4 regions of the Microbacterium esteraromaticum genome follow, and region 4 is predicted to be linked to each of the others. Evidence: riboswitches for the same ligand, from Rfam matches in the RefSeq annotation. Region 4 holds a riboswitch; each other region holds the start of a gene.

Region 1 (7,010 bases), 610 kb from region 4:
CTTCTCGCCACCGGACAGCGTGTACGGGTTGGCCTTCGCGAGCCGTTCCAGCCGCAGCCGTTGCAGCAGTTCGTCGCTGCGGGCGGCGATCTCGCCCTCAGCGAGCCCGAGCGAGCGTGGTCCGACGGCGAGTTCGTCCTGCACCGTGGAGGCCAGCAGTTGGTGCTCCGGTTCTTGGAACACGGTGCCGATGCGCGTCAGCAACTGCCGCGACGCCCACCGGATCGGATGCGGCCCCGCTCCGCCGGCGAGGGCATCCGAGGCCGTCACGGCGCCCGACGCCGGTGGGAGGAGCCCCGCCAGCGTCAGGCCGAGCGTGGATTTTCCGGCGCCGTTCGGCCCGGTGATCGCCAGGGTGGAACCTGCCCGCACGGCCACGTCGATACCGGATGCCACAGTCGTGCCGCGCACGCGCGCCACCGCAAGGTCGTCGCCGCGCAGCAGCACGTCGCCGGGGGCGGATGCCGGTGGTGCGGGATGCTTCGGCGGAAAGCCCGGCACCCACACTCCGGCCTGTGCGAGGCGCTCGCCCTGCGCGGTGAGCACGGCATCCGGATTCCCGTCGGCGATCACCCCGGTTCCGCCGGCACCGTCGTCGCCGATCACGATGACCCGATCGATCAGCGGCAACCAGACGTCGAGTCGGTGTTCGACGACGATCAGCGTGGTGCGCTGCGCGGCCAGCATCCGCTCCACGGCGTCGCGCACCTCGGCGATGCCGTCGGGGTCAAGGTTCGCCGTCGGCTCGTCGAGCAGCAGCAGTCCTGGCCGCATCGCAAGCGACCCGGCGAGCGCGAGGCGCTGCTTCTGCCCACCCGAGAGCGCCTTCGTCGGGCGATCCCGCGGCACGTCGAGGCCCACGGCGTCGAGCGCGGCGTCGACGCGGCGCCAGATCTCGTCCCGGGGCAGGCCGAGGTTCTCACATCCGAAGGCGACGTCGTCGCCGACGCGCGCAAGGATGACCTGCGAGTCGGGGTCCTGCAGCACAAGGCCGGCCCGGCCGCGCGCGGCCGCGGCGGGCAGGCCATCGATGAGCAGCTCACCCTCGGCCTCGCCCTCCTCATCACCGCCGAGCACACCGGCCAGGCCATGCATGAGCGTCGACTTGCCGGCACCCGAGGCGCCGAGCAGCAGTACCCGCTCACCGGGCTCGATGCGCAGCGTGACATCGCGTACCGCCCAGGCGAGGCGACTGGCGTGCCGCCAGCCCCATCCACGCGCCTCGACCGCGGCGGGCGCGATCCCTCCTGACACCATGGCGATCGCCGGTCGGTCAGACCCGCTTGCGCACCTCTCGGCCCGAGCCGAAGCGGTCGAGAGCACCCGTAGCCGCGAGGCCCCGGGCGAGCAGCCAGCCGAGCAGACCGGCGAGTACGGCGCCCGAGATGACGGTGCAGATCAGGTAGACGACGGTGAAGGCTGCGTCGGCACCCGCGAACCACAGGATCATGTTATTGATCCCGCCCAGCAGGGCGGCGCCGGCGCCGGCGAGCATCGCCACGGGCAGCGACCAGACACGGTACGCGAAGAGCAGGAAGATCAGTTCGGCGCCGAGGCCCTGCACGAGTCCGGCCTCAATGGTGAGGAACCCGCCCCACTGTGCGCCGGCCAGGGCCGAGACGACGGCGGCGAGGGTCTCGACGTAGATCGCAGCGCCGGCCTTGCGGATGATGAGGCCACCCAGCACGCCGGCGATCAGCCACGGCCCGTCGAGCAGTCCCTGCACGCCGGGCAGCAGCGGGTCGAGCAGCGCCTTGGGGCCGAGGTAGCCAACGTTCCACAGCAGGAACAGAACACCGCAGGCGACGCCCAGCACGCTGGCGACGACGATGTCGACGATGCGCCAGCGCCAGATCTCGGGGCGCATACGCCCCGTGTTCGTGGACGCGGAACTGGACGTGGACGTGCTCATAGGAACTCCTCCCTGCGCCGGCATGATCCGGATCAGGTTCGACGGTCGAAGCGCTCTTCGCTTCCTCTCAGCCCGGCGGTCCGGACTCCCGTGGTGGTTCATCGATCATATCCCGCCGACCGCACACAGGGACGTTGGGTAGCGTGGACGGGTGACCACCTCCCCCGAGTCCACGCGCCCCGCCACGCGCCGTGAACTGCGCGAGCGTGCCCACCCGCAGACGACGGAGTCCTCTCGTGCTCCGCTGCCCGCATTCGGTGACACACTGCGCACTCCTGACAACACCGTCATTGATGACGTGCCCGCCCCGAACGACGACGCCGTCGACGACGCCGAACGCTTCTCAGACGCGCCGCCCCTGGGCGACACGCGGGCTGCCGCCCCGTCGTGGGATACCGGTTTCGCCGCGTATGCCGTCGATACTGTCGCTGTGGACGCCGTCGAGAACGACCCGGAGCCGGCGTTCCTCAGCGCCTTCGACGATGACGATGCTCCGACGCGCGAGAACCCGGTGCTCTCTCCCGACGCCAGCGAGCCCAGCGGCACCGCCGTCGGTTCGGATGCTGCGGACGAGCCCTCTGCGCCGCAAACGGCTTGGGCGGATGAAAAGCGGCCGCCGACCGCACTGACCTGGCTCGATACCGCGACGTTGAAGGCTGAGTCGCTGCCGGAACCCCGGAGCACGCCCGACCTCCTCGACGGCGCACATCTAGCGCCGAGCTGGCGACGCCCGGGAGTACTGATCCCCCTCGGGATCGTCGGAACCCTGTGCGGCGCATACGTCGCCTCGACTCTGCTGTGGCCGCTCGACGCGGTCGCTCCTGCAGCGGCCGCCGTGAAGACAGAGATCGCGCCGGCAGAAGCGGCAGCTCTCACCTGGCCGGAAACCGGCAGCGCCGCCGTCGCGGTAGAGGGAATCGGGCCCGCCTCATCGACGACCGAGCGCGACGAGATCGCCAGCATCACGAAGGTCGCCACGGTGCTGATGATCCTCGACGAGCTGCCGCTGCAGCCCGGCGAGGAGGGGCCGAGCTTCGCCTTCGACTACGGCGACACGCTGGAGTACTGGCAGTACCGCAACCTGAACCAGTCGGCCCTCGATGTGCCGGTGGGCGGCAGCCTCACGCAGTACCAGATGCTGCAGGGCATTCTGCTCGGCTCGGCCAACAACTACACCGACCGCCTGTCGGACGAGATCTGGGGCTCGGACTGGGCGTTCTCGCAGGCATCCGAGAAGTGGTTGAGTGATCACGGCCTCGGTGGGATCACTCTCGCCTCGCCCTCCGGCTTCAGCGAGTTCAACACGGCTTCGCCCGCAGATCTGACCAAGCTGGGTCAGTTGGCCATGAAGAACCCGGTGGTCGCCGAGATCGTCGCGACGCGTTCTGCGGAGATCCCCGGTGCGGGCACGGTCGAGAACACCAACGGCATGCTCGAGGATGCCGGTGTAGTGGGCATCAAGACCGGCACTCTGTCGCACTGGAACCTGCTGACGGCCAAGGACGTGCCCGTCGGCGGAACGTCCGTGCGCGTCTACGCCTCGGTGCTCGGCCAGGACGACGATGACACCCGCCTCGCCGTGACGCGGCAGCTGTTCGCCGAGGTCGAGAAGTCGCTCGCCGAGCAGCCCGTTGCTGTACCGGCCGGCAGCGTGGTCGGACACGTCACCGCCGAGTGGGGCGGTCGCGTCGAGATCGTGACGGATGCTGACGCCCAGGTCGTGCTCTGGAACGGCGCGACGGCCACCGCCGACACCGAACTCGATCTCGGGGATGCCACGCAGACCGGCACCGTGGTGGGCACGCTCACCGTCGATGGCCCGACCGGAACCGCCGAAACGTCGGTCTCGCTCGCCGATGAGGTCGCGCCGCCGAGCATCTGGTGGCGTCTGACGCACCCGATGGCGCTGTTCGGTATCGACTGACGCATGCGCTGGGACTGGAACTGAGCCCAGCACTGAGACAAGAGCGCCCGCCCCGATTTCCGGGGCGGGCGCTCTCGCGTTGAGGCGCGACGAGTCAGTCCTGGCGGGCCTCGGCGGCGCCGACCTCGACGTCCTCCGCGGCATCGCCGGTGACGATCACGGGGATCGATCCGGTCATGGCCTCTTCGGCGTCGATATCGGTCGCGGCCTGCTCGAACTGCGACTGGTACAGGCGCCAGTAGGCGCCCTGCTGCGCGATCAGCTGCTCGTGGTCACCCTGTTCGACGATGTCGCCGTGCTCCATCACCAGGATCAAGTCGGCATCGCGGATCGTCGACAGACGGTGCGCGATCACGAACGAGGTGCGTCCCTCGCGCAGGGCCGCCATGGCGTGCTGCAGCAGTACCTCGGTGCGGGTATCGACCGCGCTGGTCGCCTCGTCGAGGATGAGGATCGACGGCTGTGCGACGAAGGCCCGCGCGATCGTGATCAGCTGCCGCTCACCGGCCGACACGTTCGAGGCGTCCTCATCGAGCACGGTCTCGTACCCCTCGGGGAGCGAGTGCACGAAGCGGTCGACGTACGTCGCCTCGGCGGCCGCGACGATCTCGTCGTCGGACGCCGACGCGTTGCCGTAGCGGATGTTCTCACGGATGCTGCCGCCGAACAGCCACGGATCCTGCAGCACCATGCCCGTTCGGCCGCGCAGGTCGTCACGCGTCATCTGCGCGATGTCCTGCCCGTCGAGCAGGATGCGTCCGGAGTCGAGCTCGTAGAACCGCATGATGAGGTTCACCAGCGTCGTCTTCCCGGCGCCGGTCGGGCCGACGATGGCGACGGTCTGCCCGGGTTCGACCCGGAACGACAGGTCAGTGATCAGCGGTCGGTCGGGGGTGTACGAGAACGCGACGTGCTCGAACTCGATCACTCCGTGCCCGTCGGTCACCGTCGGGGCGTCCTCGTCGTCGGGATCCTGCTCGTCCGCGTCGAGGAAGTTGAACACACGCTCGGCAGAGGCGGTTCCCGACTGCACGACCGCGGCCATGCCGCCCAGTTCGCTCAGCGGCTGGCTGAACTGCTGCGAGTACTGGATGAACGCCTGCACGTCGCCCAGCCGCAGGTTTCCACTGGCGACCATCAGTCCGCCGAGCACTGCGATGCCGACGTAGGTGAGGTTTCCGACGAAGGTCATCGCGGGCATGATGATGCCCGACAGGAACTGCGCCTTGAAGCTCGCCTGGAACAGCTCTTCGTTCTCGGCTTGGAACTTGTCGAGGGCGTCCTGCTCGCGGCCAAACACCTTGACCAGCGCGTGACCCGAGAACGACTCCTCGACCCGGGCGTTGAGCCTGCCGACCTTGCGCCACTGCATGCCGAAGGCCTTCTGCGAGCGCGGCCCGATGACACCGAAGATGATGCCCATCAGCGGCAGCGAGATCAGCGCGACCAGCGCCAGCTGCCACGAGATCGAGAACATCATGATCAGCACACCGATCACCGTCAGCACCGAGGTGAGCGCCCCCGACAGCGACTGCTGCATCGTCTGGGTGATGTTGTCGATGTCGTTGGTGACGCGCGAGATCAGCTCGCCGCGTTGCACCTTGTCGAAGTACGACAGCGGCAGGCGGTTGATCTTCGCCTCGACGCTCTCACGCAGGCGCCACATGGTGCGCACCATGATCACGTTGATCACGTAGCCCTGGATCCAGCTCAGCAGCGCGGCGACGATGTAGATCGCCATCACCGCGATGATGATCCAGCGCAGGCGCTCGAAGTCGACGCCGTCGCCGACCTGGAAATCGGCCATCGCTCCGACCATGTTGGCGAAGTCGTCCTGACCAGCGGCGCGCAGCGCCTCGACGACCTGATCCTTGCTGGTGCCCGGTGGGAAGCCGGGTGCGCCGCCCATTCCTGTGGCGAGCATGTTCGAGACGAAGCCCTCGTAGACGATGTTGGTCGCCTCGCCGAGCACCTTCGGGGCGATCACGGCGAGCACGACGCCGATCGCACCGAGGAACGAGACGAAGACGAACCAGACCGCCGACGGCTTGAGCAGTCCGATCATGCGGGCGAAGCTCTTGCCGAAGTTGTCGGCCTTGCCCGCGGCCGGGCTGTCCCATCCGCCGCCGTCGAGGCGCGCCTGCTCGGCGAGTTCGGCCTCGTAGGCCTCGTCACCGGTCGCGTCGGTTGCTTCGGTGGACGTCATCGTGGTGTCTTTCGCGTCGCTCATGCGTCCACCCCCAACTGCGAATCGACGATCTCGCGATAGGTCTCGCTGCTGGCGAGCAACTCGTCGTGGGTGCCGACGCCGGCGAGCGCGCCGTCTTCGATCACGACGATGCGGTCGGCATCGGTGATAGTCGACACGCGCTGCGCGACGACGATCTTGGTCACGTCCGGCAGCTCGCGCCATAGCGCCTGGCGCAGCCGGGCATCCGTGGTCAGGTCGAGCGCCGAGAACGAGTCGTCGAACACGAGCACCTTCGGCTGATGCACGATCGCCCTGGCGATCGCGAGGCGCTGCCGCTGACCACCTGAGACGTTCGTGCCGCCCTGGGCGATGCGCGATTCGAGCCCCTCGGGCATCTCTTCGACGAAGTCACGCCCCTGAGCGATCTCAAGGGCCTTCCAGAGTTCCTCGTCGGTCGCGTCCTCACGGCCGTAGCGCAGGTTGGATGCCACCGTGCCGGTGAACAGGAACGGACGCTGCGGCACCAGACCGATGTCCTGCCAGAGCGCGTCGACGTCGGCCTCTCGCACGTCGACACCGCCGACGCGCACGGCACCGCCGGTGACGTCGAACAATCGCGGGATGAGCGAGACCAGGGTGGTCTTGCCCGAGCCCGTCGACCCGATGATCGCCACGGTCTCGCCGGGGGATGCGCCGAAGCTGATGCCGCTGAGCACGGGCGCCTCGGCGCCGGGGTAGGTGAACTCGACGTCGTCGAAGACGACGGCCCCGGGCTCGGGGAACGCGGTGGTGCCGTTCTCGGGGCGGGTCATCGACGCCTCGGCGTCGAGCACCTCACCGACGCGCTCGGCCGAGACCGCAGCGCGCGGGATCATCATCGCCATGAAGCTCGACATGATCACGCCCATCATGATCTGGCCGATGTACTGCATGAACGCGAACAGGGTGCCGACCTCGACACCACCCTGGTTGATCTCGATGCC
Region 2 (7,010 bases), 200 kb from region 4:
CGCGTTGGCGACCGCGAACGTCGGGTCGGCATATGTCGCCAGCCACGAGGCGAACGGATGCGCCGGATCGAGGGGCTCCGGCCCGAAGGCACCGCTGTGCAGGCGTTCGCCGAGGTCGGCGTACAGCCAGAAGCACGGCAGCACCGCCGCGATCAGGGTCGAGTAGTCGCCGGTGAACGCCGTCGCACGCAGGTGGTCCAGATAGCCGGTCGTGACGGGGGTGGGATCGGCCGAGAACGTGGCCGCCGACACCCCGGTCATCGGTGTGAGCCACGAGGCGTGCATGGCCAGCTCACCGGCGATCGCGCCGTGTGCGCCCTCAGCCCAGAACGCCTGTTCCGCCGCAGTGGGTGCGAGGCGCGCAGCTTCGGCGAGCACCCGCGCGTACTCACGCAGGTACAGCGCGTCCTGCTCCAGGTAGTGCAGGAATGTCGCCCGATCGAGCGTGCCGTCGGCGAGTGCGCGGATGAATGGCAGCGCGTCGATGTCGTGACGGATGCTCGCGATACCGGCCCACCATTCGGCGCGCACGTCATCGGCGGTCGGTCGCGTGCCGAGCCCGCCGCGTTGCCAGAGGCCGGCGAAGTGGTTGACCGGCCCGTGACCGCGCCCGACGCCGAGCGCCGCTCCTGCGCGCAGCGACTCGCGCAGCCAGGCGCGAGAGTCGGCGATCGCGAGCGACCAGTCGGCCCCTGCCGCACGGCGCGTGGCCACAGCGGATGAGAGCGAGCAACCGGTGCCGTGTGTGCTGGTGGTGGCGATGCGCGCACCGGAGAAGTGGGAGATCACGCCTTCCGCTCCGACGAGGGCGTCGGGTGCGTCGTCGCTGTCGAGGTGCCCGCCCTTGACGAGCACCAGGGCATCGACGGCTGCCGCGAGGTCGCGCGCCGCATCGAGCGCGTCGTCCCACCCGATGACCCGCCGTCCGGCCAGCACCTCGAGTTCGGCGATGTTCGGGGTGAGCAGGTCGGCCCGCCGCGCGAGGCGGTGCAGTGCCGCCTCCGCGCGCTCATCGAGCAGACGGTCGCCGGAGGTGGCGACCATGACCGGATCGAGCACGACGGTCGCCGGACGGTTGTCGTCCAGCCAGGCGTCCACCGTGGCGATCACCTCGGCATCCGCGAGCATCCCGATCTTCACCGCATCGATCTCGATGTCGTCGGCGAGCGCGTCGAGTTGCGCACGCAGGAACGACACCGGCGGGACGTGCACCTCGCGCACGCCGCGTGTGTTCTGCGCCGTGAGTGCGGTCAGTGCTGCCATGCCGTAGCCGCCGTTGGCGGCGATGGATTTCAGGTCGGCCTGGATGCCGGCACCCCCGGAGGGGTCGCTGCCGGCGATGCTCAGCACCCGGGGAACCGCGGAGCCGCTCCACCGCGCGCGCAGCACGGTGGTCGCGAGGTGCGCGTCGTCGGCCGCGCAGATCTGCGACACCACGGCGACACCGGCGGCACCTGCCGCGCGCAGCGGTACAACGTCATCCGAACGGATGCCACCGATCGCGACGGCGGGAACAGGGCTCTGCGCGGCGAGCGCGGCGAAGCCTGCGATGCCGAGCGGTGCCGGGTGATCGGGCTTCGTACTCGTCGGACGGATCACCCCGGCACCGATGTAGTCGACCGTCCCGGCCGGAAGGTCGCGCAGCGCCGCCAGGTGCTCCGGCGTGTTCGCGGTGAGGCCGACGAGGGCATCCGGCCCGAGCAGGCGTCGCACCTCGGTCGCCGGCATGTCGAACTGTCCCACATGGACCCCGTCGACGCGGGCTCCCCGGCGGCGTGCGGCAAGAACGGCGTCGACGCGGTCGTCGACGACGAGCAGCGCGCGTCCGTCGATGACCTCGGACAGGGTGACGAGTTGGTCGACGATGGCGTCGTCGTCCGCGTGCTTGTCGCGCAGCTGCACGATGGTGGCGCCGCCGTCGACCGCATCGCGGACGGTCTGCACGACACCGCGCGCACCGCACAGGTGCGGATCGGTGACCAGGTAGATCGACAGGTCGTACGTCACCGTGCGTCCTCCTCGATCCGGGCGTCGCGCAGCAGATCGTCTGCCTCGACCGCCGCGAGCGCGTCGATGAATGCGACGGCGAAGCTGCCGGGGCCCGCGGCGACCTTGGCCGCGCGCTCGGCGGCGACGGTGTAGACGAGGGTCGCCGCAGCCACCGCCGTCATGGCGTCGGCCCCGGTTGCTCGGGCCGCGCCGAGGAAGGCGGCCATGACGGCTCCGAGCGCGCACCCTCCCCCGGTGACGCGCGTGAGCAGCGGGTCGCCGTTGGCGATCCGGATCACCCGTTCACGGTCGGTGATCAGGTCGGTGGCACCCGAGACCGCCACCACGCTCCCCCACCGTGCGGCGATCGTACGGGCCGCCTCCATGGCGGCATCCGGGGCGTCGACGGCGTCGACGCCCCGTCCGCCGGCACCGGTGCCGGCCAGGGCGAGGATCTCACTCGCGTTGCCGCGCACGGCCGTCGGATGCTGGGCGACCAGCTCGGCGGCGAGTGCCGTCCGCACGGGGAGTGCTCCGATCGCGACCGGGTCGAGCACCCACGGCGTACCCGCCGTGTTCGCGCCGCGCACCGCCTCGGACATGGCCGCGCGCTGCTCGGGCGGCGGAGTGCCGAGGTTCACCAGCAGCGCATCGGCGATACCGGCGAAGATCCCGGACTCGCCGACGATGCCGACCATCGCGGGTGCCGCCCCCGTCGCCAGAAGCACATTGGCCGTGAACCCCGTGACCACGGTGTTGGTGATGCACTGGGTCAGCGGAGGTGTTCGGCGCACCTCGCGCAGCAGCTCGGCGGCGGCGGCCGGAATACGGGCGGATGGGCGCAGACGATCGTTCATGGACGACATCCCTTCGCTAGTACGAACTAGATCAGGTTCGACGGGTGTGATCTCAGCCGCTTCTGCGGCACCCCGTGTCACTGTGCGCGAGTCTAGCGAAGCCTGCCGGTTCGGGCCTCGACCGGACCAAGCTCAGACGAGCTGTGCGAGCAGCTCGCTCTCGTCGTGCCGGGTCAGACCGGCGCGACGCTCGCGGTCCAGTCCCCGGGCGCGTTCGTCGGCGAGCACGCTCCGGATCGTCTGGTCGAGGGGCGTGAACCCGCCGCCGGCGGCGCGGTACGCACGGTTGTCGTGCTGCGCGAAGCCCGGCATGTCCGCGGGCAGCCACAGCGGCAGTGAGCGCTCCCCCATCCAGTACTGCACGCCGTGCGCACCGAGCCAGTCGTCGTCGGCCACCCGGACCGGACCGGTGTGCCCGGACTCGGTACGGAAGGCGTCGAGCAGGTCGCTCAGCGGCAGCGGATCGCCGATGGCATTGACGACCCCGGTGCGCCGGTCAGCGGTGATGAACCCGGCGAGATCGTCGACGTCGATCACCTGAGCGAATCGGTCGCGACTGTCGGGCGCCAGCACTGCGCCGTCACCGGCGCGTGCGAAGGCCGCCGCCCAGTATCCGAAGCGGTCGCTGGGATCGCCGGCGCCGACCACCAGGCCGGGCCGGACGATGCCGGCCCGCGTGCCCAGGGCGGTCACCGCCTGTTCGGCGGCGACCTTCTGGGCGCTGTAGTCGTACTCGTCGCCCGGCTGCGCGGGCGCGTGGAGCGGTCCGGTCTCGTCGAGACCGACGGTGACCTCGTCGGCGTACACCGAGACCGACGACACGTATGTCCAGTGCGCCGCGCTGTCGCCGAGCGCCGCGACGGCCGCACCCACGTGATCCGCGCGCGAGGAGATATCGACGATCTCGTCCCACTGCTGCTCACGCAGCCGGTCGTAGACATCCGGTTCGTCGCGGTCCCCGCGCAACAGCACGGTGCCGTCCGGGGCCGGTCGGCTCCCGCGTGCCAGACACGTCACCTGCGCGCCGGCGTCACGCCAGCGCTGCGCGATCCGTCCCGAAAGCCATCCTGTTCCGCCGAGCACCAGCACCTGAGTCATGCGTCCATGCCATCGGCATCCGAGAGCAGACGCAAGCGATTCCGCTCACAGCGCAGGCACCGTGAGCGGAATCGCCGATGCGACTCAGTCGCGGATGCTCGCGCCGAAGCGCTGCGTCGCCACGGCGACGCCCGCGAGCTTTGCCTCGCTCGCCTCGGCGGCGGTCAGCGTACGGTCGGATGCCCGGAAGCGCAGGGCGTAGCTGAGGCTCTTCTGCCCGTCGCCCAGGCCCTCGCCGCGGTAGTCGTCGACGAGACGCACGGACTCGAGCAGGTCGCCGGCGCCCTCGACGAGCGCGGCGCGCACCTCGGCGGCCGGCACCTCGACACCCACGACCAGCGAGACGTCCTGCGTGGCCGCAGGATACGTCGACAGGGACTCGACGACGACGCGCTCGCCCGCGAGGGTGAGCAGACGATCCAGGTCCAGTTCGAACACGACGACACGCCCCGGCAGGTCGGCGTCGGCCGAGACCTGCGGGTGCAGCTCGCCGACGTAGCCGATCTGCTCGCCGCGCACGCTCAGTGCCCCGGCGCGTCCCGGATGCAGCGCGGCGCGCTGCGTCTGCGCGACGTCGATGTCGACGCCGGCGGCGACGCCGATCACGCGCACGACGTCCAGCGCATCGGCCAGGTCGACGTGCTCGGCAGGGCGTCCCGGCTGGCGCGGGGTGATATTGCCGGCGAACAGCGCCGCGATGTGCCTCGGCTGCGGCGGGATGGCCGCGTTGAGCGCCGCCAGCGTCTCATCGTCGGGGCGTTCGCCGAGCGGCGGGATGAAGTCCGTGCCGTAGGTCACGCCCTCTTCGGGGGTGAACACCGACCCGACCTCGAACAGGCCGAGATCCACCAGACCGCGCGAGATGTTGCGGTGCGCGGTCTGCACCAGGGCGGGCAGCAGCGATCGGCGCAGGAACGGCGCCTGCCCGTCGAGTGCGTTGGCCAGACGGATGCTGGGCAGGTGATCGCCGGTCGCCGAGCCGTGCAGGTCGTTGAGCTGCTCGGTGGTGAACGGGAACGACGGCGTCTCGACCAGACCGGCCGCGGCGAGGGCATCCGCCACCCGCTTGCGTCCCTGCTGCAGCGCCGTGTAGCCACGGCCCGACGGCGGGACCGGCAGTACGGACGGGATCCGGTCGAGACCGTGGATGCGCGCGATCTCCTCGACGAGCGTCCACTTGTCGGTGAGGTCGGGTCGCCAGCTCGGCGGGATCACGAACCACCCGTCACCCTGCGCCGCGACCTCGGCGCCGATCATCTCGAGTGCCCCGACGACCTCGTCGTCGGTGTAGTCGACGCCCACGACGCCATCGGCGAAGCCACGCGGCAGCGCGATTCCGGCGATCTCGAACTCGGTGTACAGCGCGCCGCCCTCGTCGGTCAGCGTTCCCCCGGCGAGCTCGACCATCAGATCGGCCACCCGGCGTGCGGCGACGAACGGGATCAGCGGATCGACACCCCGCTCGAAGCGCTTCGACGCCTCGCTCGGCAGCTTGTGTCGGCGGGCGCTCCGGGCGATCGTGACCGGATCGAACGTCGCCGCCTCGATCAGCACGTTGCGCGTGGTGTCACTCATCTCGGTCGTGCCGCCGCCCATGACGCCTGCAATGCCGATGGGGCCCGAACCGTCGGTGATCAGCAGATCCTCGACGTGCAGAGCGCGATCCTGCCCGTCGAGCGTGGTGATGCGCTCGCCCTGGCCCGCGCGACGCACCACGATGCCGCCGTCGAGCTTGTCGAGGTCGTAGCCGTGAATCGGGTTGCCCAGTTCGAGCATGACGTAGTTGGTGATGTCGATCAGGATGCCCAGCGAGCGCATGCCCGCCAGCGCGAGCCGGGCGACCATCCACGGCGGGGTGGGACGGCTCGGGTCGACATCGCGGACGACGCGTGCGACGAACTCGCGCGCGCCGACGGTGCCGCGGATCGGGTTCTCATCCTCGACGCGGATGTCGAAGCCCGTTCCCGGCTGCAGCTCGGCGAAGTCGCGCTCGGCGGGATCGCTGAAAGCACCCCCGGTGGCGTGACCGTACTCGCGGGCGACGCCACGCAGTGAGAACGCGTAGCCGCGGTCGGGCGTGACGTTGATCTCGACGGCGACATCGTTGAGGTGCAGCAGTTCGATGGCGTCAGTACCGACCTCGGGATCCAGACCCAGCGTCGACAGCACGATGATGCCGTCGTGCTCGTCGCCGAGGCCGAGCTCGCGCGCCGAGGCGATCATGCCGTCCGAGACATGGCCGTACGTCTTGCGCGCGGCGATCGGGAACGGCCCGGGCAGCACAGCCCCGGGCAGGGTCACCACGACCTTGTCACCGGCGACGAAGTTGTGCGCACCGCAGACGATTCCGCGGGGCTCGTCTTCGCCCACATCGACCTGGCACCAGTTGATCGTCTTGCCGTTCTTCTGCGGCTCGGGCTCGACCGAGAGCACCTGACCGACCACGACGGGACCGGTGATCTCGACGCGATGGATGTCCTCCTCTTCGAAGCCCACCGAGAGGAACGACGCCAGAACGTCTTCCGGAGTGGCATCCGCTGCCACCTCGACGTACTCGCGCAACCAGGAAAGCGGAATACGCATCACACCACCATCCCGAACTGCTCGCTGAAGCGCACATCGCCCTCTGCCATGTCGCGCATGTCTTTCACATCGCTGCGGAACATCAGCGCCCGCTCGACGCCGATACCGAAGGCGAACCCGCTGTAGACCTCCGGGTCGATCCCCGCCGCGCGCAGCACGTTGGGATTGACCATTCCGCAACCGCCCCACTCGATCCAGCGGGCGCCGCCCTTGAAGGTCGGATGCCACAGATCGAACTCGGCCGAAGGCTCGGTGAACGGGAAGTAGTTGGTGCGCAGGCGCGTCTTCGCCTCGGCTCCGAAGAGCTGCTTGGCGAGGTGGTCGAGCGTGCCCTTCAGATGCGCCATGGTGATGCCCTTGTCAACCACGAGGCCCTCGACCTGGGTGAACACCGGCAGGTGCGTGGCGTCGAACTCATCAGTGCGGTACACGCGACCAGGGCACAGCACGTAGATCGGCACCTCTCGATCGAGCATCGAGCGC
Region 3 (7,010 bases), 1.0 Mb from region 4:
GAAGTATCCGAGGTCGTCGGCCATGAACACATCGAGCTGTCCGGCGCTGGCCGAGTATCCATAGCCGGAGATGTAGGTGATGGTGCCGGCATCGGCGTTGCGCTGGCAGTCTTCCTGGCTGATCAGCGCGTCATTCGGGGTATCGCCGCTGTCTGCCGGTGAGCTGCTGCACGCCGCGAGCGTGAGCGCTCCGAGGAGGACCCCGCTCAGGATGACCGCTCGTCTTTCTCGGGTAATGAGGTTCATCAAACGCTGCCTTTCGTCATTGAGGGCTGGTTCGAGTGACTCTAGTCAAGTTTGAGTGATTCATGCAAGAGTGGATTCCGTGGCCACCCCGGGGCCGAGCGCCCCACAGGTCGCGACTTGCGCACGTCGAGGAATCGAGTGCTAGCGTGACTGAACAACTTTGACTAGTTCATTGGAGGATCAGTGTTGATCGAAACCACCCCGTCCGAGATGCCCCTCGCCCTGCGCCTGCGCCGCGCGTTCTCGTCGTTCCCCACCGGTGTCGTCGCCGTCTGCGCCCTGCCCGACGGCGAAGACTCCCCCGTGGGGATGGCGATGAACTCGTTCACGTCGATCTCGCTCGACCCGGCGCTGGTGGCCATCAGCGTCGCCAACACCTCACGCACCTGGCCCCGGCTCGCCGAAGCCACCTCGGTCGGCGTCAGCGTGCTGGGTCACGGGCAAGAGCACGCAAGCCGCAGCCTCTCGGCCCGCGAGGGCGACCGGTTCGAGAACGTCGACTGGGTCGCCGACGAGAGCGGAGCAGTGCACCTCGAAGGCGCGGCACTCTGGCTCACCTGCCACTTCCACCGCCTGGTCGAAGCCGGCGATCACACCATCGCCCTGCTGGGCATCGACGGCCTGCAGCACTTCGACGAGGTCGAGCCACTCGTGTTCCACCAAAGCCGCTATCGCTCGATCGTGGCCTGAACGTGCAGCCCACGACACTGGCCGGCACCGTCGTGCACGGCGACGGCCGTGGGCACGGACTCGGATTCCCGACCGCGAATCTGCACGTGCCGCACGTCGGCTGCCCCGACGGCGTCTACGCCGCCTGGGCGCGCGTCGCCGATGAGCCGCTCTGGCGCGAAGCGACCGTCAGCATCGGCGACAACCCGACGTTCGGCGACGTCACCGACACTCGCGTCGAATGCCACATCCATGATTTCAGCGGAGACCTGTACGGCACCCACGCCACCGTCGTGCTGGTCAGCCTGATCCGCGACATGCGATCATTCGAGGATGTCGCCGGACTCATCGAGAGAACCGCCGCAGACCTCGTCGTCTCCCGACGACTCCTCGCGGCGGCCCCGCCACCCGGCATCCACCACGCACCGGCAGACCCTCCCGGCATCGACTGAGACCATGCTCATCGCGACCGACCTCGACGGCACCCTCATCCCCAACGCCGGCACCACGGTGCGGGCGTTCACCGCGGGCGTGCTCGAACGCCTCGACCGGCAGGGCGTGCCCGTCGTGTTCGTCACCGGGCGCCCGCTGCGCTGGCTCGAAGGGCTCTGGCCGCACGTCGGCGCGCACGGCGTCGCGATCGCGTCCAACGGCGCAATCACCTTCAACGTGCCCGGTCGTGAAGTCACCCACCTGGCGGGCATCACCCCCGCCGACGGTCTCGAACTGTGCCGCCACATCGCCGACGAGATGACGGGCGCCCAGTTCGCCATCGAGTGCGTCGACGGCATCCGCCTCGATCCGACCTACCCGGCGAGCGCGCGCGGCGGCGCCGCACCGCGCCGGGCGGCGCTGCCCGACATCTGGGACGCCCCCGCCGCCAAGCTGCTGGTGCGCCACCCCGACCTCGCCGGCGACGAGTTCACCTCACGGCTGGCCGACGTCGTCGGCGACCGCGCGACAGTCACCTGGTCGGTACAGGGCCTCGCCGAGATCAGCGCCCCCGGCGTGACCAAGGCCAGCGCACTCGCCCGACTCTGCGATGACCTCGGCGTGCCGTCGGCACAGGTGCTCGCGTTCGGCGACATGCCCAACGACATCCCGATGCTGCAATGGGCCGGCACGGCCTACGCCGTCGCCGACGCACACCCCTCGGTGCAGGCCATCGCACACCGCATCGTGCCCACGTGCGCCGAAGAAGGCGTGGCGCAGACACTCGACCGGCTCATCCCGTAGCTAGGCTGTTGTCGTTCACACGGGAGCCCGGGTACGGGCTGAGAGGGCGCTGCCACCGCGCCGACCGTCTTACCTGATGCGGATCATGCCGCCGTAGGGAGTCGATATGTGGCGCACCGTCGCCGAGCCCACCCACACGCCCACCACCCGTCGCTCGCGGTCCCGTCCCGCCGTGCGCGCCGGCCTACTCGGCAACTTCGTCGACCAGTTCGACATCTTTCTGCCGATCATCGCACTCGCCCCCGTCGCCGCCCTCGTACTCGGGCCCGAGAGCGCGGCTGCCCAGACCGGACTCATCTTCGTCGCCACGCTCTTCGGACGCCCCCTCGGCGCCGCGATCTTCGGCAGCATCGCCGACCGCCACGGCCGCACCAGAACCACGAAGATCGCGATCGCCGGCATCGCCATCACCACGCTGATGATCGCGTTCATCCCCGGCCACGACATCGGCGGCATCTGGACACTGTGGACCTTCGTGGCCCTGCGCTTCGTCGGCGGCATCTTTCTCGGCGGCGAATACACCGCGGCGATCCCCCTCGCCATGGAATGGACCTCACCACGCCGCCGCGGCATGCTCAGCGGCGGCATCATGGCCATGTCACCCCTGGCCAACGCCACCATCGCCGCACTCACCCTGCTGCTCGTGCAGACCCTCGGCGTGCAGGACTACGCCGCCTGGGGATGGCGCCTGCCATTCATCGTCGGCGGCATCATGGCCGTCGGACTGCTCTGGTACTACTCCGCTCATGTCGTGGACGCGCCGGCGGCAGCATCCGCTCCCCGTCGCGCGCACCCGGTGCGCGACATCCTCGCCGGACCCTACCGCCATCAGCTCTGGCAGGTCTTCGTGCTGATGACCGGGCTGTGGCTGTTCACGCAGATGGCCATTCCGGTGCTCACCGGCATGCTGCGCGACGCCCCGCAGGTCGGGCCGTCAGAGGTCGCCTTCATCATGCTGATCGCCACGCTCGTCTCGGCCGTGAGCATGTTCACCGCCGGAGTGGCCTCGCAACGCCTCGGGCGCCGCCGGTTCTTCATCATCTTCGGCGCAGTCGCACTCATTGCCGCGCCGCTGGCCTTCGCCTGGGCGCTGGGCTCGCACGGAGCCGGCCTGATCGTCGCCGTCACCCTCGTGCAGGTCGTCACCGTCTCGGCCTACGGCCCCGTCGGCGCCTACCTCGCCGAACGCTTCACGACCGGGGTGCGCTCCAGCGGATACGGCGTCGGCTACTCGCTCTCGATCGTCGTGCCGGCGTTGTACCCGTACTGGCTGCCGGGCCTGCAGGCCGGCCTCGGGCCGGTGCTCGCCGTGTGCGCCGTGCTCGCTGTGGCATCCGCCCTGCTGGTCGCCGGGGCCGCGCTCGGCCCCGAACCCGCCCGCGACGCTCCGCTGGCGTAGCGCGCGCTGCGCCCGCCGCGCGCGCCGCTGCCCGCCGCGCGCGCCGCTGCCCGCCTGCCTGCCTGCCTGGCCTGCCTGCCCTGCGGCCACCCCCGCTGAGAAACCACTTCCCGTTTGAGAAACCACGTGGCTGGTGGTTTCTCAAACGGGAGATGGTTTCTCAGCGGATGGGAGTGGGCGCGAGCGCGGCGCGAGCGCGGGCGGGCGCGGCGCGAGCGCGGGCGAGCGCGCGCGGGCGCGAGCGAGCGGGTCAGGCGTGGTGCAGGTGAGGCTCCGACTCCCAGGGGAAGTCGAGGTCGCCATTGCCGGCGAGGATCGCGCGATAGGTCAGCTCGGCAGCGTTCTCAAGGTTCAGCGCGCGCCGCAGCGCCATGTCGCAGTCGTCGCCGACGGTCGTCGATCCGTGGTTGCCCATGATGACGCAGTTGTGCTCGGCGAGCTGCTCAGCGGCGGTGTCGGCGAGCTCATCCGACCCGTTCGGGTAGTACGGCGTGCGGCCGACCGATCCCACGTAGTACGCGTGGTCGAGAGTCACCAGACGGATGGGCCGGCGCAGCGCGTCGAGCAGGATCGCGTGAGCGGGATGCACGTGCACGACCGACCCGACGTCGGGGCGCGCACGATAGGCGCGCTGGTGCAGCTTCCACTCGCTCGAAGGCTTGGTCGCGCCGTCGACGACGTTGCCACCCAGGTCCATGACGGTGAACGAGGTCTCATCCAGGCGATTCAGCCAGGTACCCGACGCCGTCACCACGAAACGGTCGGCGTCAAGCCGGATCGACAGATTGCCGGCGCTGGCCAGAGCCAAGCCGGACTGCACGATCTCAGAGCCGGCGCGGATGAGCTGCTGCACGGCATCAGCAACGGATGTGGAGTGGTTCGTCATCGAGTCTGTCCCAATCGCTCAGAAGCTGTTGTCTGACAACACTACTGGACGAAAGTGACGACGAGAAGTCACGCGTGTCGAATGATCGAGAACGTGTAGCGCCCGTCGATGAAGTAGGTGCGCGAGTAGGCGACCGCACGCTCGGTCTGGTCGTAGTGCACCTGATCGAGCAGCAGCGCCAGGCCGTTGCGCCCCTGCGGGGCATCCCAGATCACATGGTCGGCGACGACGGGGTGGATCTCGGCGACCGCGCGCACCGGGATGATGCCGCGAGCCTCGCGCAGATACCCGAACACCGATCCGTCGAGCACCTCAGGGGACTCCCCCTCGGGGAAGACCCCGATCGGCAGCAGGTCGTACGAGTACGCGACGACCTCGTCGTCCGCGAGGATCACACGGCGCGTCTCGAGCGCGAGGTCGTTCGCCGTCAGCTCCAGCTTCGCCGCCTCTTCCGGAAGCAGCGGCCTGATCGTGCGGCTGCGGTAGCGCATGCCCGGCTCGCGCCCGGTGCGGCGGATCGACTCGGTGATGGATTCGAGGCGCTCCAGTCCCGCGGTGACGGCCGGCGGCTCGGACACGAAGGTGCCGACGCCGTGGCGCGTGTGCACGAGCCCGGCGGTCTTCAGCTCACTCAGCGCGGCGCGCACCGTCGGGCGCGAGACCTCGAACGACTCGCCGAGTTCCGACTCGGTCGGCAGGCGGTCACCCACCGGGTAGGTGCCGTCGCCGATGCCCGCGCGGATGCCCGCGACCACCGCATCGACGCGGGATGCCCTCCGTGCCATCGCGAACCCCTCCATCGCTCGGTCTGCCGTTGTCGACCCGGCCGCTCCAGTGCGGCCACGGGTCGTAGAGACATCATGTCAGATCGCCCAGTTGTTTGCTCTTGTTGACATGGTTGTCTGACAACTGCTAGCGTCCCGGCTGTACCCCGACGACGGAGTACGCGAAAGGAGAGACACGGTGGTTAAAGCGATCGAATGGATTGAGGATGCCGACGGCCCGGCCGTGCGGATCATCGACCAGACCGTGCTCCCGACCGTTGAGTCCTACCTCGACCTGCGCACCGTCGATCAGCTCGTCGACGCGATCGCGCGTCTCGCTGTTCGCGGAGCACCCGCACTCGGCGCGGCCGGCGGCTACGGTGTCGCCCTCGCCGAGCGCCAGGGCGGCGCAGAAGGATGGAGCGCCGATCGACTCGACGCAGAGATCGAGCGGGTGGCCCTGGCTCGTCCGACGGCCGTGAACCTCGAATGGGGCGCCCGCCGCGTGGACGCCGTGCGCCGCACCGGCTCGGGACAGGCTCTCGCTGAGGCACACCGCATCGCCGAAGAGGACGAGGCCGCGAACCGCGAACTCTCGCGGCTCGGCGCGGACTGGCTGCTCGAGCGCACCGGCAAGCGTCCGCTGCGTGCACTCACCCACTGCAACACCGGCGCCCTGGCGACGACGGCATGGGGCACCGCATACGGCGTGCTCAAGGAACTGCACGAGCGCGGCGCGCTCGAGCTCGTCTACGTCGACGAGACGCGTCCGCTGCTGCAGGGCACCCGCCTCACGAGCTGGGAGCTCGCGAAGGACGGCATCCCCCACGTCGTCGAGGTCGACGGCGCCGCCAGCAGCACCATCCTGCGCGGACTGGTCGACTTCGCCGTGATCGGCGCCGACCGCATCGCCGCCAACGGCGACACCGCCAACAAGATCGGCTCGGTCTCGGTGGCGTTGGCGGCGCACCGCGCCGGCATCCCCTTCCTGGTGGCGGCACCGATGTCGACCGTCGATGCCACCCTGGCCTCGGGCGACCTCATCGAGATCGAGGAGCGTGACGAGAACGAGGTGCTCGCCTTCGGCGGCACCACGATGTCGGCTCCGGGCGTGCGCGGATTCAACCCGGCCTTCGACGTCACCCCGTACGACCTGATCAGCGGCATCGTCACCGAGCACGGCGTGGTCGAGCCGACGGTCACCCAACCCGCTTTCGCCTGAACGCGATCAGCCGAAGCATCCAAGAAAGGAATCGCAATGAAGCGCATGTCATCCCGGAGCCTGCGGCGCAGGCTCGCCGCGACCGGAACGGTCGGACTGACCGCCGTACTGGCACTCACCGCCTGCAGCCAGGGCGCGCCGGCCACGCAGGAGTCCGCCGACTCCGGTGCTGTCAGCGAGGCGAGCAGCGAGATGCCCGCAGAGCTGGTCGGCGCCAAGGTCGCCATCGTTCAGCAGTCCGGCCAGGGCGACTACTTCCAGCAGTACCTCAACGGCACGCGCCAGCAGGCCGAAGCCCTCGGCTTCGAGCTTTCGGCCTATGACGCGCAGGGCGACAACGCCACCCAGGCCACTCAGCTCGAGCAGGCGATCTCGTCGGGCGTGGATGCGATCATCGTGCGCCACGGCTTCCCAGACACGCTGTGCCCCGGCGTCAACGACGCCATCAGCAAGGGCATCGCGGTCATCGCCTACGACGTCAACGTGTCCGAATGCGCCGACGGCGTGATCCAGACCCAGCAGTCCGACGAGATCATGGCCCAGCTCGTGCTCGACCGCATGCTCGAAGACGTCGGCGAAGGCACGGCC
Region 4 (7,010 bases):
CGGCCGCTCGGCTGCCCAGAGCACCGTCCCCCGGTCCGAGACGGCAGAGAACACGATCCTGTCCTGCTCGGCGCGCAGCGCCAGATAGATGCCGTCCTCCGCCTGCGGCGGGGCGTCCCACCCGGGGTCGATCACCCGCATCCCCTCGAACGGCGGCGGCAGCACGAGCGGGGTCCCCGGCAGTTCCGGTGCCGCCGTCCCCACCGGACGCGGCACCGACTCGAGGCGCGGGGGTCCGAGCGGCGCAGCGCACGAGGTCGCTGCGACGATCAGGGCTCCGGCGAGGAGGGCAATGCTCAGGGGTCGGCGCACCTCGTCACCGCTTGCTGGTGGTCGGCACCGGTCGCGACGCGTTGACGTCCCGCTCGTGCGCAGGTTCCAACCGTCGTCGTTGACGAAGCGCCCAGACGGTGAGCGCGATGCCTGTCACCACGACGATCGCGATGACATCGACCAGCGGGTCGGCGAGCAACGCGCCGCGTTCCTGAATCCAGGACTGCACGTCGGTGGGGATCAGCGCGGGCATCGCGACCAGACCGTTCGTCGTCCAGAACAGCACCCCGACCGCGACGATGATCGTGCCGGTGATCACCGACGTGGTGTGGAACTGCCGTCCGAGGATGGTGAACGAGCGCCCGCGCAGCATCCGTCGCGCACGGTCGCCCATCCTCTGCCAGAGCGCGGCGATGACCACCAGGGGCGCGACCATTCCCGCACCGTAGACAGCGAGCATCGCGCCGGCGCCCCACGGGCTGCCCTGCGCGAGCACCAGTGTGAGGATCGCGCCGAGAATCGGACCTGCGCAGAACCCGGCGACCCCGCCGACCGCTCCCAGCAGAAGCGTGCGCAGGAAGCCCGTGCGCGTGGAGGCACCCCGCTGCATGCGGTCCATGCCCGGCACGATACGCGCCAGGTCGAAGCCGATGCCGAAGACCTGCATGAGGCCGAGGGCGACCAGCACGGCGGCGGTGATCGCGATGACCAGCCCGCGTTCTGAGATCAGCACCGAGCCGAGCGCCCCGAGCCCCAGCCCGAAAGGCACCAGTGTGAGGACGAGCCCGAGGTAGAACACGCCGCCGTGAGCCAGCAGTTGCAGCCGCGTACCGACGGTCGAGGCGAAGAACGCAGGAAGCAGCAGCGCGCTGCACGGGCTCAGCAGTGCCAGCATCCCACCCAGCAGTGCCGTGACGAAGCCGATCTCCATCTATCGGTCCGCCTCGGTCAGGGCGTTCTCGACGGCGTCGATGAAGACGTCGGTCGGCTGCGCTCCGACGAGCGGACGCCCGTCGAGAAGAAAACTCGGGGTGCCCGTCACACCGATGGTCCGCGCCTCGTGCGCCCGTTCGGCGACGACCTGCTTCACCTCGTCGGAGGCCATGTCCGACGTGAATCGATCGACATCGAGCCCCAGCTGCTCCGCGAGGTCGGTGAGCGCCTCGGTACTCAGTTCTGCCTCGGTGCGGATCTCGCCGGCGGGGTAGAGCGCGTCGTGAAACGCCCAGTACTCGCCCTGGAGCCCCGCGGCGTGGGCGGCGAGCGACGCACGCTCGGACGGCGCCCCGTACATGTTGATGTCGCGCCACTCGATGCGCAGGTCGCCCGCGTCGGCGTACTCCATCATTCGCGGCAGCGTGCTCTGCGCCCACTTCGCGCAGAACGGGCACTGGTAATCGGAATACACCACGAGGCCGACCGGGGCGTCGACCGGGCCGGCGGCCTGCACGTCGTCGGCGTCGCGGTACTCGAACTGCGTAAGGTCGGGCAGCCCGTCCGGCACCACCGTGATGCCGTCGGTGGCCGGTTCACCGGCATCCGACGGCGCGTCCGGTCGCATCTGCAGGATCACCAGCACGATCAGGAGTCCAGCGATGAGCAGGATCCCCACCGGTGCGATCCAGCTGCGGATACCTCGTGCCGACCGTTGTGCTCTCTGCGTATGCCCGCCCATCGGCCACCCTTCCTCTCATCAACTATCCTGCATAGTCGACTATGCAGGATAGTAACCTATCGGGCATAGTAGGGACATGCACCGGAACCGTCGGCGAATCGCCGCACTGCGAGAATCGCTCGTCCTCGCCTGGCAGGCACTGAGGTCGTGGAGCACGCGGCAGATCCTGATCGCGACGGCGTCGGCGGTCGCGGTCGCGATCGTGCTCGGAGTGGCCACCGTGCTCATCCCCAACGGACTGTTCACGCGCGAGATCCCACCCGTCTGGTGGAACTATCCGGTCTGGCTGATCACCTCGGCCGTGACCGGCCTGCTGATCGGCACCTACGCCCAACCGCAGCGTTCGGCGCCCGACGTCGCAGCACTCACCCCCGACTCATCGCACGAGGGTTCCGGCAGCGCCGCTTCATCGCGCGAGGAACGCCGCACCGGCAGATTCGCGGTCGCCGGCGGCATGCTCGCCTGGTTCGCCGTCGGCTGTCCCGTCTGCAACAAGATCGCCCTGATCGCCCTGGGCTACACCGGTGCGCTCACGTGGTTCGCTCCCGCGCAGCCCCTGCTGGCCGCGGCCGCCCTGATCCTCTCCACCGTCGCCGCCGTCTGGCGACTGCGCGGCCAGGTCGCCTGCCCGCTCCCCGCCCCGCGCGCACAAGCGGTGACGGCATGAGCCCGGAGCAGTCGGCGGCGCAGCCGTGTGGGCCGTTGCGGCTCGGCGCGTTGGAGCAGCAGGTGATGGACGCGCTCTGGGATGACGGCCCGCTGTCGATCCGCGAGGTGATCACACGGCTCGGCGCCAAGCATGCCTACACGACCATCGCCACCGTGCTGGGCAACCTCGAGCGCAAGCAACTGGTGGTCCCCGAGCGGCGAGCGCGCGCCGTGACGTACACGGCCCGGTGCACGCGCGAGCTGCATGCTGCACGGCTCATGGAGCAGGCGCTCGACACCAGCCACGACAGGGACGCCGCGATCCTGCACTTCTTCGACGCGATCGACGAACGCGAACGCGATCTGCTGCGCGACTACCTCGCACGCAGAGAACCCGACCGATGACAGCGCTGCTCGTACCGGCCGTGCTGGCGGTCGCGCTGCTGACCACCGCCGTCGCGGGACCGGTCGTGATCCGCGCGGCGGCACCGGCGCTCATGCGCGCGCCACGTGCCGCCGTCACGCTGCTGCTGGCGGTGGGCGCACTCTGGCTGGTGGCGGCCGCCGCACTCAGCCTGCTGCTCGCATGGGTGCTCAGCGGCCCCACCATGCTGCCGAGCGGCTTGGCCGGCGTGTGCCAACGGTGCCTGGACGCCTCGTCGCCCTTCCCCGCGGTCGACCTCGTCGACACCGTGGTCCCCGTCGCGCTGCTCATCGCGCTTCCTGTCGCGGGGGCGCTGGTTCTGGTGGCGACGGCGATCTTCCGCGGGGTGCGCCGACTCCGCGCGACACGGGCCACCGCGCGCGATATCGCCGCTCGCGCCGACTCTCGCATCGTCGGCGGCCACCGCGTGATGCTCACGCGCGACCTGCGTCCGACCGCGTTCTCACTGCCGCACCGACACGGCGGCATCGTCCTCTCCCGCGGGCTTGTCGAGGTCCTGCACCCCGATGAGCTCGCCGCGGTGATCGCTCACGAGCGCGAGCATGTGCACGGACGCCATCACCTCGCACTCGGCGTGCTCGAGGCCGTGATCGCTCCTCTGCACCGGCTCCCGCTGATGTCCGCGATCCGCAATGCCGTGCCGCTGTACCTCGAGATCGCCGCCGACCGGGCCGCTTCGCGCCGAGCGGGCACCCCGGCCCTCGCCAGCGCGCTGCTCAAGCTCGGCGGCACGGACGGCGCTCACGCTCCGACGCCCCATCGGGTCGTGCTGCATGCCGCAGGGCCCGATCGCATCGGGCACCTGGTCTCCCCCGCGCGCATCGGCGCGTCGCTGGTTCCCGCGATCGCGCTCGGCGCGGCGACCGCCGCGTTCGCCCTGATGGCCGCCGTCGTGCACGGACCATATCTGTCGGTCATCCTCACCGGCTGCCGTCTCGCGACCTGAGTGGCCGACCCGGATTTGCCCCACCTTCGTCGTCCGTAGTACACATGGACTGTCCACACGGGTGCCCCGAGAAGGGCTGAGATCAAGCTGACGCGCTTGAGACCGTCGAACCTGATCCGGTTGATACCGGCGTAGGAAGTGAGAGAGTTCCGTGGTTGCACGCACCCCGAAATCCGAAGTCCCATCCTCGGCATCCGCCGCCTCGACATCGGCGACGCCGCAGTCGCGTGAGCAGCATCCCGCCCACCGGCTCGCGTGGCTCGAAGACGCGAGCCACGGGATCCGCGTGCCGATCACCGAGATCCAGCAGGCCGATTCCCCTGACGGCTCGGCCAACGCGCCCCTGCAGGTGTACCGCACGATGGGTCCCGGCAGCATCCCCGAGGAGGGGCTCGCACCGTGGCGGTCCGCATGGATCGCCGAGCGCGGCGACACCGAGACGTACGCCGCTCGCGGCCACCGCCTCGAAGACGACGGCCGCTCAGCCGTGCGACGAGGCGCGCCCTCGCAGCAATGGCGGGGGCGCACACCGGTACCGGTCCGCGCCAAGGCCGGCCACCGCGTGACGCAGATGCACTACGCCCGCCGGGGCATCATCACCCCCGAGATGCGGTTCGTCGCGCTGCGCGAACAGTGCGACGTCGAGCTGGTGCGCAGCGAGATCGCCGCGGGCCGCGCGATCATTCCCAACAACGTCAACCACCCCGAATCCGAGCCGATGATCGTCGGCAAGGCGTTCCTGGTCAAGGTCAACGCGAACATCGGCAACTCCGCCGTGACCAGCTCGATCAGCGAAGAGGTCGCGAAGCTCGAGTGGGCCGCGAAGTGGGGCGCCGACACGCTCATGGATCTGTCGACGGGCAACGACATCCACACCACGCGGGAGTGGATCATCCGCAACTCGCCGATCCCCATCGGCACCGTGCCGATCTACCAGGCCCTTGAGAAGGTGGACGGTGACGCGAACGCCCTCACCTGGGAGATCTACCGCGACACCGTGATCGAGCAGTGCGAGCAGGGCGTCGACTACATGACCCTCCACGCCGGCGTGCTGCTGCGCTACGTGCCGATGACTGCCGAGCGCGTCACCGGCATCGTCTCGCGCGGCGGATCGATCATGGCCGGCTGGTGCCTCGCCCATCACCAGGAGAACTTCCTGTACACCCATTTCGACGAGCTGTGCGAGATCTTCGCGGCCTACGACGTGGCCTTCTCGCTCGGCGACGGCCTGCGCCCCGGCTCGATCGCCGACGCCAACGACGCCGCGCAGTTCGCCGAGCTCGACACGTTGGCCGAGCTCACGCAGCGGGCCTGGGAGTACGACGTGCAGGTCATGGTCGAGGGGCCGGGGCACGTGCCGCTGCACAAGATCCGCGAGAACGTCGAACGCCAGCAGGAGCTGTGCCACGGCGCGCCGTTCTACACTCTCGGGCCGCTGGCCACCGATATCGCCCCCGGCTACGACCACATCACCTCGGCGATCGGCGCAGCCGAGATCGCCCGCTACGGCACGGCGATGCTCTGCTACGTCACACCGAAGGAGCACCTCGGGCTGCCCAACCGCGATGACGTCAAGACCGGCGTGATCACGTACAAGATCGCCGCGCACACCGCCGACCTCGCCAAGGGACATCCGGGGGCGACCGAACGCGATGATGCCTTGTCGAAGGCCCGATTCGAATTCCGTTGGAACGACCAGTTCGCGCTCGGCCTCGACCCGGTCACGGCGCAGGAGTTCCACGATGAGACCCTGCCGGCCGAGCCGGCCAAGACCGCGCACTTCTGCTCGATGTGCGGACCCAAGTTCTGCTCGATGCGCATCTCGCAAGATATCCGCGACACGTACGGCAGCGCCGAGGCGCAGGCCGCGATCGCCGGGATGCAGGCCAAGAGTCAGGAGTTCCTCGCCGCGGGCGGCGAGGTCTACCTGCCCGACCCGGCGATGCGCACCGTCTGATCCCCGACGGGGTCCAGACGGTGCGCGGCCGCCTCAGGCTGCGCCGTGCGTCGTCTGGAACCCGGCCTGCCTGATCGACTCGCCCAGCAGCACGAACCCTGCCACGCACAGCGTCAGCGCGACCGCGGGAACGTAGAGCAGGTGCGGTGCCGAGGCGAAGTACGGCTCGGCCTGAGAGAGCTGCAGCCCCCACGAGAACGCCGGCGCCTGCAGTCCGATGCCGAGGTAGGTCAGGGTGGCCTCCGTGGCGATCACGGCGCCGACCTGCAGGGTGCCCAGCACGATCACCGGACCGATCGTGTTGGGCACGACGTGCGTGCCCAAGATCTTCCATGTGGGCAGGCCGAGTGATTTCGCCGACGTGACGAAGCCACGGCCGGCGACCGAGATCGTCGAGGTGCGCATGACGCGCATCGCTGTCGGCCACGAGAACAGGATGAGCACGAGCGAGACCATCCACACACTGCGCACCTCGACCGAGTTGAGCACCAGTACGGCTCCCAGCAGCAGTGGTACCGAGATGACCACTTCGGACAGACGCGAGAGCAGGGCGTCGAGCCAGCCGCCGTAGTATCCGGCGAGCACCCCGAGAACGACCGCGATCAATGACGTGCCGAGGGTGACGACGGTGCCGACGATCACCGAGTTGCGGGCGCCGTAAACCACGGTCGTGAACAGGTCGCAGCCCTGTACCGAGAAGCCGAGTGGATGCCCGGGCTCGGCGCCCGGACCGACGCGGGAGTTGCTCAGATCGCAGGCCGCAGGGTCACCGTTGCCGAAGAGTCCGGCGATCGCCGCCGGCCACACGGCCATCACGACGAACGCGGCCACGAGCACTCCGCCGATCCAGAACTCGGGGTTGCGGCGCAGCTTGTGCCAGATGGTCGGCCGGGTCTCGGCCAGCGCGATCACGGCCGTGGAGTCGGGAGAGGTGGTGAGTGTCATGGCGCGATCCTGGGGTCGAGGAGTTTGTGAGCGATGTCGACGAGGATGTTCATCACGAGCACGACGAGCACGCCCGCGGTGACGATGCCGACCACGACCGAACCCTGCTGGGTGTTGATCG

Evidence for each region. A riboswitch is a leader RNA that binds a small molecule or an ion and turns the genes downstream of it on or off. The one in region 4 is predicted to bind thiamine pyrophosphate.
Region 1: another riboswitch for thiamine pyrophosphate. It lies ahead of PTQ19_RS14055 (ECF transporter S component); the one in region 4 lies ahead of thiC (phosphomethylpyrimidine synthase ThiC).
Region 2: another riboswitch for thiamine pyrophosphate. It lies ahead of thiM (hydroxyethylthiazole kinase); the one in region 4 lies ahead of thiC (phosphomethylpyrimidine synthase ThiC).
Region 3: another riboswitch for thiamine pyrophosphate. It lies ahead of PTQ19_RS00640 (MFS transporter); the one in region 4 lies ahead of thiC (phosphomethylpyrimidine synthase ThiC).

Annotation. Positions count from the first base shown of each region.
Region 1 is NZ_CP118100.1:2,916,914-2,923,923, forward strand. It holds gene PTQ19_RS14050 (ABC transporter ATP-binding protein) at 1-1,257, opposite strand, end outside; gene PTQ19_RS14055 (ECF transporter S component) at 1,274-1,912, opposite strand; TPP riboswitch at 1,905-2,014, opposite strand; gene PTQ19_RS14060 (D-alanyl-D-alanine carboxypeptidase family protein) at 2,064-3,836, shown strand; gene PTQ19_RS14065 (ABC transporter ATP-binding protein) at 3,931-6,066, opposite strand; gene PTQ19_RS14070 (ABC transporter ATP-binding protein) at 6,063-7,010, opposite strand, start outside.
Region 2 is NZ_CP118100.1:2,104,962-2,111,971, forward strand. It holds gene PTQ19_RS09905 (bifunctional hydroxymethylpyrimidine kinase/phosphomethylpyrimidine kinase) at 1-2,007, opposite strand, end outside; gene thiM (hydroxyethylthiazole kinase) at 2,004-2,846, opposite strand; TPP riboswitch at 2,838-2,931, opposite strand; gene PTQ19_RS09915 (NAD-dependent epimerase/dehydratase family protein) at 2,979-3,944, opposite strand; gene pheT (phenylalanine--tRNA ligase subunit beta) at 4,029-6,527, opposite strand; gene pheS (phenylalanine--tRNA ligase subunit alpha) at 6,527-7,010, opposite strand, start outside.
Region 3 is NZ_CP118100.1:139,010-146,019, reverse strand. It holds gene PTQ19_RS00660 (ABC transporter substrate-binding protein) at 1-246, opposite strand, end outside; gene PTQ19_RS00655 (flavin reductase family protein) at 430-936, shown strand; gene PTQ19_RS00650 (riboflavin kinase) at 939-1,367, shown strand; gene PTQ19_RS00645 (HAD family hydrolase) at 1,372-2,151, shown strand; TPP riboswitch at 2,161-2,268, shown strand; gene PTQ19_RS00640 (MFS transporter) at 2,258-3,550, shown strand; gene PTQ19_RS00635 (class II aldolase/adducin family protein) at 3,801-4,436, opposite strand; gene PTQ19_RS00630 (GntR family transcriptional regulator) at 4,505-5,221, opposite strand; gene mtnA (S-methyl-5-thioribose-1-phosphate isomerase) at 5,400-6,422, shown strand; gene PTQ19_RS00620 (substrate-binding domain-containing protein) at 6,459-7,010, shown strand, end outside.
Region 4 is NZ_CP118100.1:2,307,858-2,314,867, forward strand. It holds gene PTQ19_RS11050 (hypothetical protein) at 1-312, opposite strand, end outside; gene PTQ19_RS11055 (cytochrome c biogenesis CcdA family protein) at 317-1,204, opposite strand; gene PTQ19_RS11060 (DsbA family protein) at 1,205-1,885, opposite strand; gene PTQ19_RS11065 (hypothetical protein) at 2,025-2,615, shown strand; gene PTQ19_RS11070 (BlaI/MecI/CopY family transcriptional regulator) at 2,612-3,001, shown strand; gene PTQ19_RS11075 (M56 family metallopeptidase) at 2,998-3,987, shown strand; TPP riboswitch at 4,035-4,142, shown strand; gene thiC (phosphomethylpyrimidine synthase ThiC) at 4,139-5,944, shown strand; gene PTQ19_RS11085 (ABC transporter permease) at 5,978-6,889, opposite strand; gene PTQ19_RS11090 (ABC transporter permease) at 6,886-7,010, opposite strand, start outside.